Regions from separate parts of the Brevibacterium aurantiacum genome, predicted to be linked through region 1. Evidence: predicted binding sites of a transcription regulator. Region 1 holds the regulator's gene; the other holds the start of a gene.
What was found. The regulator LexA, encoded in region 1, represses DNA repair genes until DNA is damaged. The targets are predictions, from matches to a motif close to TCGAACANNTGTTCGA.
Positions count from the first base shown of each region.

Region 1 (7,349 bases):
GCCGAGCAGAGGTCGCTGACTTTCGTGCCAGGAGCGGATCAGTTCGTCTCCGCCGATTCGCGTCAATCCGGCCATCACGGCCGAATAGGCACCGACGCCGGGGACGAGCAGACCGTCGGCGGCATCGATGGCGGACCGGTCAGCTGTGAGAACGACCTCGGCGCCGGCTGCTTCCACCGCGCGAACGGCTGAGCGGACGTTTCCTGCCCCGTAGTCGAGGACAGCGACCGTGCTCATTGCTTTGCTCCCTTGGTCAGGACGCTGTAGATCCTCCACAGGGAGAAGCCGAGGACGATCGCGCCGAAGACGGCGACGACCCAGGCCATGGTGTTGCCGGAGAGTCCGATGGTGATGCCGAAGGCGGTGATGAGTCCGGCGAGTACTGCCACGACGATCCACAGCAGTGCGGTTCGGGCCACGGCGGCCCGGCCAGGAGACATTGTGGCGGCGCTGGCCTGCAGCTTCGTCATGGAGGAGGTGGGGATGTTGCCCTCCACCTCGTCGGCCGACTTGATTTCGAGCAGGAGCTGCTCGAGGACGTCTGGAAGGTTCTTCAGCGCCAGCCCTGCCGGCACATCCGATTCGCGGGCACCGTGGCGGAAATGACCGGCATCGATCTGCTCTTCGCTGCGGGCAAGGAGGAGAACCTCGTGTTTGCCCGAGAGTTTGGAGATCGCTGCGGCCGCCTCGTTGCCCGCCTGCACATCGGTGTCGGCCAGGACGATTCCGGTGAAGTCTCCGATGGGAACGATGGTTCCCTTGATGTTCGACAGCACGCAGGCAGCGGCCAGCTGCTCGGCTACGCCGAACGGGGTCACGACGACGGTGGTGCTCACAAGACTCCCTTGGTGCTGGGTACCGAGTTGTTGCGCTCATCGGGTTCGACTGCCTCACGCAGAGCACGGGCGAAGGCCTTGAACTCTGCTTCGGCGATGTGGTGCGGATCCCGGCCGCGCAGCAGGTCGAGGTGCACGGTGAGGCCGGCGTGGAAGGCGATCGACTCAAGCGAGTGTGAGGTCATCGACCCGGTGAAGTGACCGCCGATGAGGTGGTACTGCTGGCCTTCGGGCTCACCTTCGTGCACGAAGTAAGGTCGGCCGGCCACATCGACGACGCAGCGAGCCAGAGCCTCATCCAACGGCACGGCGGCCAGACCGTAGCGGCGAATGCCGGACTTGTCGCCCAGAGCTTCGAGCAGTGCCTGGCCCAGGACGATGGAGGTGTCCTCAACCGTGTGGTGGACGTCGATGTGTGTATCGCCGTCGGCCTTGATCTCCATGTCGATGAGTGAGTGCTTCGACAGCGCCGTGAGCATGTGGTCGAAGAAGGGAACACTCGTCGAAATGTCGGACTGACCGGTTCCGTCGAGGTTGATGGAAACGTTGACCGAGGATTCCGAGGTCGTACGGGAGCGTTGTGCCTGCCTCATGGATGGCCTTTCGTAGGAAGGGTAAGTGCCGTCTGAAGACCATTGTCCTCTGACTCAAGCGAAGCGGTATGTCGGGGTGTGCGCATCTCAGCGATGTCGACTCAGTTGGCGGACAGCACGATGGCCGGGTCCTCGGCCAATATCTCGTCGACTGCGGTGAGGAACGCGGTGGTTTCCTCATCCGTGCCGGCATTGACCCGTGCGTGATGGTCGATGCCGATGTCGCGGATGAGAATTCCGCGATCGAGCAGCTTCTGCCACAGATCATGAGGTGAGGCGATGCTGCCGAAGAGAACGAAGTTCGAATCGCTGGGGTAGACGGTGAACCCCGCCGCATCCAGGTGTTGCGAGATTCGGTCGCGGGAGTCGATGAGCCTGTCCACGTTCTCCAGGAGGAGGTCGGCGTGCTCCAAAGCGGTGGACGCAAGCACCTGCGTGATTTCCGAGAGGTGGTAGGGCAGTCGCACGAGGCGCAGAACATCGATGAGGTCCGGTGACGCAATGGCGTAACCGAGACGCAGTCCGGCGCAGGCGAAGGCCTTACTCATCGTCCGTGACACGACCAACCGGGGACGGCCGTCCAGCAGCGTCATGGCAGAGGCGCGTGCAGGTCGGGAGAATTCGGCGTAGGCCTCATCGACGATGACAATGCCTGAGCAGTTGTCGTAGGCGGCTTCGATGACGTCGAGGTCGATCGAGGTGCCTGTCGGGTTGTTGGGGGTGCACAGGAAGACGATGTCCGGGTTCAATGCGGCCACCTCGGCGGCGACGGTTTCCGCATCAAGCGTGAAGTCGTCGTTGCGCGCCGAGGCCTGCCAGGTGGCACCGGTGCCAGTGGTGATCAGGGGGTGCATGGAGTAGCTGGGGGTGAATCCGAGGACAGTGCGCCCGGGTCCGCCGAAGGCCTGCACGATATGGGAGAGGACCTCGTTCGACCCGTTTGCCGCCCAGATCATGTCGGAGCTGAGCTCGACGGACTGTCCGGCGCGGTCATTGACGCCCTGCAGATAGGTGACGAGATGCTCGCGCAGGTCCTCGAACTCACGGTCGGGATAGCGGTTGAGTCCGGCGAAGTGTCCGTCGACGGCTGCGCGCATACTCTCGACGACCACATCGGGGATCGGATAGGCGTTCTCGTTGACGTTCAGCTGCACTGGCACATCCAGATGCGGAGCGCCGTAGGGCTTGAGGCCGACTAGGTCCGAACGCACTGGCAATGACTCGTTATTTCCCACCGCATCAGTCTAGCGTTTGGGCACATCCAAGGTCTGCCCCGGGTGCACCACAGGCGAGGACAGGTGGTTGATGTCGACGATGTCAGCGACGACATCGCGGGTGTCGCGGTCGATCCCGAGATCCACGGCCACTGCCCACAGTGACTCCCCTTCACCGACGACGACTGCCTCGGCGTCGATGCCGATGTCCTCAGTCTCTGCTCCGGCGGCTGCCGAGAACGACTGTGTGGCGACGAAGAATGCTCCGCCGACGATGACGAGAGCGCACACCATGGTCCGAAGCAGGCGCATGGCCTGGCGTCCACGAGTGGTGAAACGCAGTTCCTGGTTCAGTGCAGACATCGCTTAACCTCTTTCCTTCGTACGATTCCACCCGTAATAGGTAGAACGTCTGTTCTATTCAACATGCCAATCGAACATATGTCCAGTCCAACTCGAACATTTATGCGACAATGAGAGAGAACCAGCGTTGTTGATTGATCTGAAAGAACCATCTCAGGCGGCACTGACACGAGAATTCTCGACGTGAGGATCAAGCGGTGAGGCTGGCGGGAATAGAACGAAGGGGAACGAGCAATGGTTCAGAACAAACGAGGGAGGGGCCGTCCCCGCAACGAGGACGTCGCCAGCGAAATCGCAGCCGCCCGCAGCGATGACGAGGACGTCTCGATTCCGGAAGGCTCCACCGGCGAGGGCGATTTTCGTCTGACCCCACGACAGCGTCTGGTCCTCGAGACCATCGAACGCGCAGTCGTGACCAACGGCTACCCGCCGAGCATGCGCGAGATCGGCAAGGCTGCCGGGCTGGCCTCGCTTTCCAGCGTGGCTCACCAGCTATCCCAGCTCGAACGCCTCGGCTATGTCCGTCGAGACCCGAAGCGCCCGCGCGCCATCGAAGTGGTCAATCCCTTCGAGGAAGAAGAGGCAGAGCGGGCCAAGTACGAAGAGCTGGCCAACAACACCGTCCAGGTCCCCGTCGTCGGCCGCATCGCCGCCGGTGGGCCCATCTTGGCTGAGCAGGAGGTCGACGATGTCTTCTCCCTGCCGACACAGGTCGTGGGCTCGGGCGACATGTTCCTGCTCAAGGTCGTCGGTGACTCGATGATCGAAGCCGCGATCTGTCACGACGACTGGGTGGTCGTGCGCAAGCAGCACACCGCTGACAACGGTCAGATCGTCGCCGCCCTGCTCGATGGTGAGGCGACTGTGAAGACCCTCAAGCGCAAGGCCGGCCACCAGTGGCTGCTCCCCCAGAACAAGGACTATGAACCGATCGACGGCACCTATGCCCAGATCATGGGTCTCGTCGTGTCAGTGATCCGTCGCCTCTGACTTTTCTCCCCAGGTCTTCGACCACTGAGGTTCCGATGACTGTGCCCCCGACCGATGACGGTCGGGGGCACAGTGCGTCTCGGGCTCAAATCAGTCGTCGGTGGCTGCCAGACGTCCCAGGCTGGACTTCACGAGCGCGGAATCCGTCGTCGGCCACATCGACGGCATCGAATTCACCAGGTATCCGCCGTAGCGAGCCGAGCGCAGGCGCGAGTCGAGCACGGCCACGACTCCCCTGTCCTTGGTTGAGCGGATCAGGCGACCCGCTCCCTGTGCCAGGCGCAGTGCGGCATGGGTGGCGCTGACGGCCATGAAGCCGTTGACTCCGCGGTTGTCGGCGTCTTTCGATCTTGCCTGCATCAGTGGGTCATCGGGCCTGGGGAACGGAAGCCGGTCGATGATGACCAGGCGGTTGGTCCGACCTGGAACGTCGACTCCCTGCCACAGTGACATGGTGCCGAAGAGGCAGGCCTGGTCATCTGCGGTGAATTGGGAGACGAGTGAGGGCAGTCCGTCATCGCCTTGGAGGAGGATCGGAATGTCGAGTTTCGCCCGCAGGTGTTCGGCTGCGGCATTTGCGGCCGCCCGGGAGGAGAACAGTCCCAGTGCCCCGCCCTTGGAGGCGGTGACCAGTTCCTCAAGTTCATCCAGTGCCTGTTCACTCAGACCGCTGCGGCCAGGACGCGGGAGGTGGGCGGCGACGTAGAGGATGCTCTGTTTGCCGTAGTCGAAGGGTGATCCGACGTCGAGGCTGTCCCACTTGGGTGCGTCGGGGCCGAAGAGTCCCAGGGACGCTGCGACGGCGTCGAAGTTTCCACCCAGGGACAGGGTCGCCGAGGTGGCCACCACCGTCGAGTCCTCGAAGATCCCCGAGCGCATGGTGCCGGCCACGCTGAGCGGGGCGACGACGAGGTTCGTGGTCTCACGCTCGCGGAAGGTGCTGCGCGAGAGCCACACGACGTCGTTCTTGCCGGGATCGCAGAACCGTTCGGCCAGTTCGAAGATCTCCTGGCAGCGGGCCTTGGCCATCTGCCGACCGGCGTCGGAGTCTTCGGTCTTGCCGCCGATGTCGTTGATGATCTGTCGTGCGGAGTCACGGATCTGAGCCAGCGCGAGGGACAGTGCCTCGCTCATGTTGAGGATCAGACCTTCGCTGACACCGCTCTGGGCGCGTTCGAGCGCTGCGGCCGCGGAGTCCAGCAGCGCGACGACGCCGTCCTGGACGATGGTGTGCTTGCGCACGGAGCTAGTGGCGGCGGAGAGCATGCTGGTGTTGATCTGCCCCGACAGTGCGTTCGTGACCCGGTCCTTGAGTTCGTGGGCCTCGTCGATGATGATGACATCGTGTTCGGGCAGAACGGTGTTGTCACCGAAGGCGTCGATGGCCAGGAGTGCGTGGTTGGTCACGACGATGTCTGCTTCGGCCGCGTTGTTGCGGGCCAGTTCAGCGAAGCATTCGGTGTACAGGGGGCAGTTCGAGCCGAGGCAGTCGAAGGAGTTGACCGAGACCTCTGACCAGGCGCGGTCGCTGACGCCTGGCAGGAGATCATCGCGGTCGCCGGACTCTGTGGTCTTCTCCCACGTCCGAATTCGCTGGATCTCCTCACCGAGGCCGGACCGGTCGCTGGCCTTACGACCGGCCTCCGCGTCCGCACCGAGGTCGAAGAGCATGCCTTCGCCCTCATCGGGGTATCCGCCGCCGAGCTTGTGCTTGCAGACATAGTTGCGCCTGCCCTTGAGCAGAGCAGCCCGTGGCAGCGGATCGAGAGTCTTCTTCACGGCCTTGAACAGGCGCGGCAGATCTCGGTGGATGATCTGCGTCTGCAGAGCCAAGGTCGCCGTGGACACGATGACGCGGTTGCCCGTCCGACTGGAGTACTCGGCCGCCGGAACCAGGTAGGCCAAGGACTTACCGGTACCGGTGCCGGCCTGGACCAGCAGATGGATGCCCTTGTCCACCGACGAGGAGACTGCTTGGGCCATCTCTGTCTGACCTTCTCGGGTCGAGCCGCCGATGGCCCCTACGGCGGACTCGAGCAGTTCTTCGACGGTGCTCACTCGCCGATGACCAGGTCCGGACGTCGGAAGTCTGCGAGTTCCGCGGCCAGTTCTGCCGGAACCTTCGCCTGCATAGAGGTTCCGCCGGCACCGTGTTCTTCGTGTTCGACCATGCCGAGGGCATAGATCTTCGACACAAGGTCTCCTCGCTCATAGGGAATGAGCACGGTGACCTCGATGTTCGGCGAGGGCAGCATCGACTCAATCGTCTCGACGAGCTCTCCGACGCCTTCCTTGGTCACAGCAGAGACGAAACGTGCCTCCGGGTACTCTGCGTGGAGTCCGGTGATCACCGCTTCATCAGCGATGTCGGCCTTGTTGAAGACGAGGAGTTCGGGAATGTCTCCTGTCTCGACGTCTTTGAGTACCTCGCGCACGGCATGGATCTGACCATGCGGATCCGGGTGCGAGGCATCGACGATGTGCAGGAGCAGATCCGAGTCCGAGGCTTCTTCTAATGTCGAGCGGAATGCTTCGACCAATTGGTGGGGAAGGTTCCGGACGAATCCGACGGTGTCCGTGTAGGTGAAGGTGATGCCGTCGGCGGTCCGGGACTGTCTGACAGTCGGATCCAAGGTCGCGAACAGCGCATTCTGCACCATCACCTCGGCGTCGGTGAGCTGGTTGAGCAGTGATGACTTGCCGGCGTTGGTATAGCCGACGATCGCCACCGAGGGGATGTGATTGCGGGCGCGGTTCTTGCGCTTCGTGTCCCTCGACGGTGCCATCGCGGTGATCTGACGGCGCAGCTTCGACATTCTGGCCCTGATTCGACGTCGATCGAGTTCGATCTTCGTCTCACCGGGACCGCGGGAACCGATTCCGGCACCGCCGGCGACTCGGCCACCGGCCTGGCGAGACAGTGACTCGCCCCAACCGCGCAGACGCGGCAGAAGGTATTCGAGCTGGGCCAGTTCGACCTGGGCCTTGCCCTCGCGGGACTTCGCATGCTGAGCGAAGATGTCGAGGATGAGAGCCACTCGGTCGACGACCTTGACCTTGATGACGTCTTCGAGTCCGCGACGTTGGCTGGGTGCGAGTTCGGAGTCGATGATCACGGTGTCAGCACCCACGGAGGCGACGATCTCGGCCAGTTCGGCGGCTTTGCCCTTGCCGAGGTACGTGCCGGGGTCCGGGGTCTCACGTCGTTGGATGATCGCGTCGAGGACCTCCGAGCCGGCGGTCTCTGCCAGAGCAGCGAGCTCCCGGATCGAGTTCTCAGCATCGGCCTGCGTCGTGTTCCACAGTCCTGCGAGGACGACCTTCTCCAGGCGAACCTGGCGGTATTCGACTTC
Region 1 is NZ_CP025333.1:2,634,193-2,641,541, forward strand. It holds gene hisH (imidazole glycerol phosphate synthase subunit HisH) at 1-237, opposite strand, end outside; gene CXR25_RS12095 (hypothetical protein) at 234-836, opposite strand; gene hisB (imidazoleglycerol-phosphate dehydratase HisB) at 833-1,429, opposite strand; gene CXR25_RS12105 (histidinol-phosphate transaminase) at 1,531-2,664, opposite strand; gene CXR25_RS12110 (LysM peptidoglycan-binding domain-containing protein) at 2,674-3,006, opposite strand; gene lexA (transcriptional repressor LexA) at 3,241-3,996, shown strand; gene CXR25_RS12120 (ATP-dependent DNA helicase) at 4,087-6,054, opposite strand; gene hflX (GTPase HflX) at 6,051-7,349, opposite strand, start outside.

Region 2 (7,349 bases), 1.5 Mb from region 1:
GTCGGTGGTCGGCACAGAAGAATTCTATGAGCGCGGATGAAGCGCGGGTAAGAGACTGGCGCGGAGACTTCGATCACATGCCCTGATCTGGGTGGCTTGGCAGAGGGGATGACTCCTTTTAGGGGTGGCTCCGCGGACCCTGAAGATGCCACTCAGGGTCGGTTCATAGACTGGGCCGCTATGAACGAGCAATTGTCGGCTGCGGGTGATCAGGTGTCGGCAGCGGGAGAGGAATCGGCGGAGGTGCGTGCATGGATCTGAAGCAGGGTGTATCAACCTGGTGGGAAGCCATCACGGCCGGATTCGGACGTCAGGACGGCCTTGAACCCGACGCCGTTCAGCTGCTCCTCGTCATCGGAATCCCGCTGGTCGTCACGCTGACGCCCGGAATCTGGCGATTCTTCGGCATGTTCGTCACCTTTGTCCACGAGCTCGGCCACGCGTTCGCAGCCTTGATGACCGGTCGGGTCGTCAAGGGAATTTCGCTGAACTTCGACCACTCGGGGCAGATGAATTCCTTCGGCAAGGTCGGATTCTCTGCGACGTGGTCGGGTTTCTGGGGATATCCGGCACCCGGCGTCCTCGGATTGGTTCTCATCACCTCGGCGACTCAGGGGTGGGCTGCGTTGGCACTCTCGGTCGGTGCGCTCATTCTGCTGGTCGCGCTCATCTTCATCCGGAACCTCGCTGGTGCCATGATTGCGGTGGTCACAGCCGTGGCCGCGCAGCTCGTCGTCGTGTTCCTGCCGATCGAATCGATCTCCATCTTCGTCGCCGGCCTGGGAACTGCTCTGGCCATCGGTTCGCTCAAGGACCTCGTCAAGGTCATCCGCGTGCACACCCGCAGGCGCCACATCCAGCAGTCTGATGCCTACATCCTCGCCCAGGGCTCCAGCCTGCCCGCGGGCGCCTGGTTGAGCCTGTTCGCGCTGGTCATCATCGGCTGCGCGCTCTTCTCCGCCTACATCCTGTACTCGGCATCCACGATGTCGGTCGGCTGACTTCGGGCGGCGTGCGACCTAGGGCGAACGCTGTTGAGTCAGTACCGGGTGGCAGAATCAGAGTATGGATTCGAGCCCGAAATATGCTGCTGTGCTGTTCGACTGCGACGGAGTGCTCGTCGACTCCGAGCGTCTCACGAATACGGTTCTGGGGGAGATGCTCAACGAGCTGGGGTGGCAGATCTCGCGGAAGGAATGCATTTCCCGGTTCGTGGGGAAGATGCTCCGCGACGAGGCAGACGTCATCGAAAAGCACACTGGTGTGCGCATCGACGCTGAATGGCTGAGTCATTTTCGTGAGCGTCGAAATGTAGCGCTCGAGGCTTCACTGGAAGCAATCCCTGGAATCGCCGAGGCGGTCCGTGACCTGGACGCTGCCTACCCTGGCCTGCTTGCATGCGCATCGAGCGCTGATCGTCCCAAGATCAACCTGCAGCTGCAGAAGATCGGCCTGTTCGACGTCTTCGATGGTCGGATCTTCTCCGGAATGGAGCTGCCGCATTCGAAGCCGGCTCCGGACGTGTACTTGGCAGCGGCTGCCGCCCTGGGGGTTGATCCGACCGAGACCGCAGTGATCGAGGATTCGCCGACCGGTGTGACAGCGGGCGTTGCCGCGGGTGCACATGTGCTGGGGTTCTGTCCCGACTCGCCAGTGCACCAGCGGCCTGAGGCGTTGGAAGTCGTGGGTGCCCATGAGATCTTCACCGCGATGGACCAATTGCCGGGACTGTTGATTCGGTGAACTGTGACGGATCAACGGGCGGGCATTGGTGAGCGGTCGCGCATTGGTGAGCAGTCGGGTGTGGGGCGGATTGTCGCTATCTCTCTTTCTTCTCCTGTTTCCACCTTCCGTAGTGATGTCCCTAGGCCTTTCATATTAAATGTTTGATCGATTGAAGATCGAACAAGAGTGATGTTTGTTATCTAATCGTAATGTTAAAATATACGGTTTGCGACTAGAATTGAGGTAGGCACTCACAGCGACGTGAAGATCAGGTGACCACCAGTGAAGATTCCCTCCGATTCCGACAACACCGGATCCGAGCCTGGTCGCAATTCCGCTGGCCAGACTGAATCCGACAAGACAGTGCAGGACGCCGCGGCCGAGCAAGCAACCGATGCAGACACCGGCGGACCCGAACCTGAACCCGAGCCTGATGCTGACGGAACGGATACGGGGACTGGCGGGGCGGGTACTGGGCCGACACATTCCGCTCGTCGCCTTCGTATCGATGCTGATTCTCCTTTCGCCGAGGCGGCACAGGTGTTTGCCGCCAGCGATCAGGCTCAGCTGTCGGCTCTAGACGTCTCGGCAGAGCTGTTCTTCAATGAGACCGTCGAGAATCTGCGGCTCTACAATCCCCACCCCGGGCAGCCTTATGCTCATGCGACGATCGCCGAAACCGTCCGCAGATACCACCGTGAGCGCCGTTCTTCCGCGGCCGCGAAGCGCAAGAAACGTAAGAGCAAGCTTCCGCCCTTTCCCCGTTTCCGGTTGGATCAGACCTTCTACGGTTGGGTGCATGAACTTTCGCAGGCCGAAGACATCGCGGAATTCACCACAGTTCTAGGGGCGACAACTGCACGAGCATATGTGCAGATAACTTCGGCGATGACCCTCGTACATGGGTTGCCCAAATTCTTTGCCCGCTGCATTGCCGGCGAGTTCACCATCGAGCACGTCCACGCCACTGCTCATGCTTGCCGCGACGTGAAGTTCGAAAACCTTCCTCTCATCGATGAATACCTTGCGCAACGTCGCGCAGACATCACGATTGAAACCTTCAGGAAGTCTTTGGGCATGAAGATCGCAGTCCTCGAACCCCTCGAAGAACGTGTGGAAGAGGCCAGCAAACGTCGACGCGTCGACATCACGACCACCCCCGATGGGACCGCATACCTCACTCTGGCCGGACCCGCTCCCGAACTGCAGGCCTGCTACCTGCGGATCGCGGCGTTTGCGCGGGCGATCCGATCGGGGAACATCGCAGCATTCAGCGACCAGTTGGAGCCAGGCGCCGCGATCGACGACGACCGTGGAATCGATGCCCTCATGTTCGACATCCTCACGCGGACCATCCCGCAGCTGAGCATCCAGGTCACTTCGACCGATACGACGACAGGGGAGACTTCGACGCGCGACATTCCGCTCGATGTGCCCGCTGAACAGACTATGACCCCGGCTGCTGTCGTCAATGCCGTGCAAGAGGGCGTTAACGGGGCCCGTGCTGGCAGCAATGGCAGTGTCGGCAAACTTGGCTCGGATACTGATGAGGACACAAGCGGGCCGGAAGTCGTTCTCACGATGCCCACTCACGAGCAGTGGTTGGACTCGCAGGCGAAGATGATCACCACGGTTCCTTTCCTTACGCTGGCGGGATCCGCAGAACTGCCCGGAACATTCTCCGACGGTTCTCCGATCCCAGCAGAGACCGCGAGGCGCGTTGCCAAGCACGCAAAGTCCTGGACGCGGATTCTCACAGATCCGGCAACCGGCACACCGGTGGATGCCAAGGCGGCGACCTACCAGATACCCGAAAATGTCCGGCAGACTTTGATTGCGAAATGGCAGGCCTGCACGATTCCCGGATGCACACGCAGAGCGGAGACCACGGAGATCGACCATGTCGTGCCGTTCGACCATGAGCATCCGGCGGATGGTGGGCTGACGCGATTCGGCAATCTCCACCCGCTGTGCAAAATGCACCATCAAGCAAAGACAGATCGCAAATACTCGGTGCGAATGAACCGGGCAGGATTCGTTCAATACGTCTTCCGACACGGACTGAGCACCGAGGTGGCGGCAGGTGACCATCCGATCAACGCCGCCCACGCGAAGGTGTTCGAGGAACTGCAACGGCAGGCGGCCCCAACATCTGACCCGCCGAAGTCGACAACCCGGCCAGCAGGCGAGAGATGGCACGGAGACACACAGATCTCTGAGGGGTGCCCCGGACCAGCCGCTGCCGATGGACAGGCAGGGTGGGTGAAGAACACCCCCTTGCTTAGCGGTCGCTCAACCGTGAATGAGAACGAGTGGATCTGGGACTCCGGCGGCCCACCGCCGTTCTGAGCCTCCGGCCCCAGCGGTCAGTTTCGGACCACGGTAGCCAATTTACCGACCCAAACAGCCAGCCGCCGGTGATGTGTGCGTGTGCACCACCACCGGCGGCTGGAACTGCCTGCTTCGTCCGAGAGAGTCAGGCCGTCCTTCGGGCCGTTGACCCGTAAGGGTCAGTCTTCGGTCTCTTTGATCACTCGACGCACGTCATCTTGAGTCTGCGCCTCTCCGCTCTTGATCGCCTCCACGACCTTCTCGTGCTGCTGCTCCGAGACAACAGGAACTTCCTCACCGTTGCAGTCCACGATCTTCCCGTCCTTGACGGTGTCGCCTTCTGCCAACAGTGCTTCATGGTTGATGAGGCGCTCGAGCTCGTCCCTGCGGATGACTCGACCGGTGCCTGCGACAAACACCGAACGCTCGGTGCGGTCCTTGCTTCGCACGCCGATGTGGTTGAAGACCAGGTTGAGCAGCACGGCCATCAGGGTTGCCGAGGAGATTCCCGAGTGGAGGATGATTCCGACCCATGAGGGGAAGGAGTTGTAGAAGTCGGGCTGGACGACCGGGATGATGCCGAACGCCAAGGACACCGCCACCAGGATCATGTTGAGGTTGCCCTCGTACTCGACCTTGGACAGGGTGCGGATGCCCGACGCTGCGACTGTGCCGAAGAGGACGATGCCCGCGCCGCCGAGGACGGGGGAGGGAATCGCGGCAACGACGCCGCCCATGACAGGCAGCAGGCCGAGGACGACGAGGATGACACCGCCGGCGGTGACCACGAAACGGGACTTCACCCCGGTGATCGCCACAAGTCCGACGTTCTGGGCGAAGGCCGACTGGGTGAAGGAGTTGAAGATCGGTGACACTGCCGAGGACAGCATGTCCGCACGCAGACCATTCGAGATCCGCTTGGAGTCGACCTTGGTCTTGACGATTTCACCCACCGCGATGATGTCTGCAGTGGTCTCTGCGAAGGTGACGATGATGACGATGAACATCGAGATGATCGCTGCCGCAGAGAACGTCGGCATTCCGAAGGCAAACGGCTCGGGGAACGCGAACACGCCGCGATCGAGGACCTGAGAGAAATCGGCCCAACCGAAGATGAGGCAGACGACAGTACCGACGACGATTGCCAGAAGGATGGACAGGCGGGAGATCGCGGCCACCGGAATCCGGCTGAGGATGAGGACGATGGCCAGGGTGCCGACGGCGATGAGGATATTGCGACCGCTGCCGTAATCGGGTGCCTCGGCGTTTCCGCCCATGGCCCAACCTGCGGCCACCGGCATGAGGGACAGGCCGATCGTCGTGATGACGGTGCCCGTGACAACAGGTGGGAAGAACTTCACAATGAGCGCGAAACCTGGGGCGACGATGAGTCCGATCGCCGAGGCTACAAGGACTGCGCCGAAGACCTCCGGAAGCCCTTCACCTCCCGCGAGGATCGACGTCATGGTGGCAACGCCTGCGAAGGACACTCCCTGGACGAGAGGCAGCTGCGAGCCGAAGAACGGAACGCCGAATGACTGCAGAATCGTGGCCAGCCCGCCCACGAACAGGCATGATGCGATGAGTACGCTGACTCCGGCGCCATCAAGTCCGGCGGCTTTGCCGATGATGAGGGGCACAGCGATGATGCCGCCGTACATGGTCAGAACGTGTTGTAGACCGTAGGCGAATGAGGTGCCGACCGGGAGTCGTTCATCCTCCGGACGGGCAGCCTCTGCCTGTTTGCCCTTGGGTGCCTGCTTTGATGTCGACATCTATCTCTCCGTTGAGTTCTTCCCTGAGCGACAGCCTCGGGTTCCCGGCCTGGGTGGGCGATGCGGGTGGTCGACTAAATGTAAGGGATCGGTTTCCATACTTCCAAGATGTGAAAGTATCTTTCCTTATCGCAAAATGCTAGGTGAATCATCGGGGGATGGCAAACTCATTTCGTGATCTGCCACACATGCTAGAGTGCAGTCTTGCCGGTACATGCTTCGGGGACAAATCAGAGCCACCTGAAGTGTATGACGTGTGGTTGCAGCGCAGTCGGTTCGGGGTCGGAAAGACCCCTTGCCGATACATCCGCTTCGTGACTTGTTCGTCATCGCACGCGCCGGACGGCGGAGCAGCAGACGCCGATAAACCTGAGCTGGTGGCGCTTCGCCCCCAGTGAAGTCGCCACAGAGCAGTCGATCGGATGATTCGATCGACACCAGCACTGAAAGGCGGCAAGAATGACCACAGGCACTCGGTTCACAGGCACCAGTTCCACAGCAGCGACGACCAACCCGACCGGCTCCACGCTGTGGCTGCGCAATCCCATGGCTGTCCATCTCGGGCGCGACGTCGACGCGGCGCAGGCTTCCGGCGGCATCGTCATCGACAAACAGTCCGGAACCATCGTTGAACTCGTCCCTGCAGGTGGTGAGCCCACCGGTGGGGCGCAGTCCGTCGCCGAGGTGGTCGATGCAAGCGCGCACGTGATCACTCCGGGTCTCATCAACACCCACCATCACTTCTACCAAACCTTGACGCGAGCGTGGGCTCCCGTAGCGGACCTGCCGCTCTTCGGGTGGCTGACGAACCTCTATCCGGTCTGGGCCCGGCTGACGCCGAAGGCCCTCGAACTGGCCACCACTGTGGCCATGGCCGAACTCCTCGAATCCGGATGCACCACAGCCGCCGACCACCACTACCTGTTCCCGACAGGTATGGACGACGCGATCGACATCCAGGTCGAGGTGACCAGGAAACTCGGCATGCGGGCCATGCTCACCCGCGGCTCCATGTCCCTGGGGGAGAAGGATGGCGGGCTGCCGCCGCAGCAGACCGTGCAGGATGCCGACGTCATCCTCGCCGACTCCCGCCGCCTCGTCGAGGCCTACCACGAGCGCGGAGAGGGAGCGCAGGTCCAGATCGGCTTCGCTCCCTGCTCACCCTTCTCCGTGACCACCGAACTCATGCGCGACAGCGCGATCCTCGCTGAGGAACTCGACGTCCGACTCCACACCCACCTCGCGGAGACCTTGGACGAAGAGGAGTTCTGCCGGGAACGATTCGGGCTGCGCACCGTCGACTATCTCGAGTCCGTGGGGTGGCCCAGTGATCGATCCTGGCTGGCCCACGGTGTCCACTTCGATACGGATGAGATCACCCGCCTCGGCGAGGCAGGAGCCTCCGTGGCGCACTGCCCGACCTCGAACATGCGCCTGGCCTCGGGCATCGCCCGAGCCGTCGAACTCGAGGATGCCGGCGTCAACGTGGGTCTCGGTGTCGACGGATCGGCGTCGAAC
Region 2 is NZ_CP025333.1:77,531-84,879, forward strand. It holds gene CXR25_RS00355 (LysE family translocator) at 1-15, opposite strand, end outside; gene CXR25_RS00360 (M50 family metallopeptidase) at 252-1,001, shown strand; gene CXR25_RS00365 (HAD family hydrolase) at 1,066-1,743, shown strand; gene CXR25_RS00370 (HNH endonuclease signature motif containing protein) at 2,008-4,074, shown strand; gene CXR25_RS00375 (nucleobase:cation symporter-2 family protein) at 4,236-5,831, opposite strand; gene CXR25_RS00380 (8-oxoguanine deaminase) at 6,291-7,349, shown strand, end outside.
Region 2: the regulator LexA is predicted to act here: its motif matches at 1,879-1,894, upstream of CXR25_RS00370 (HNH endonuclease signature motif containing protein).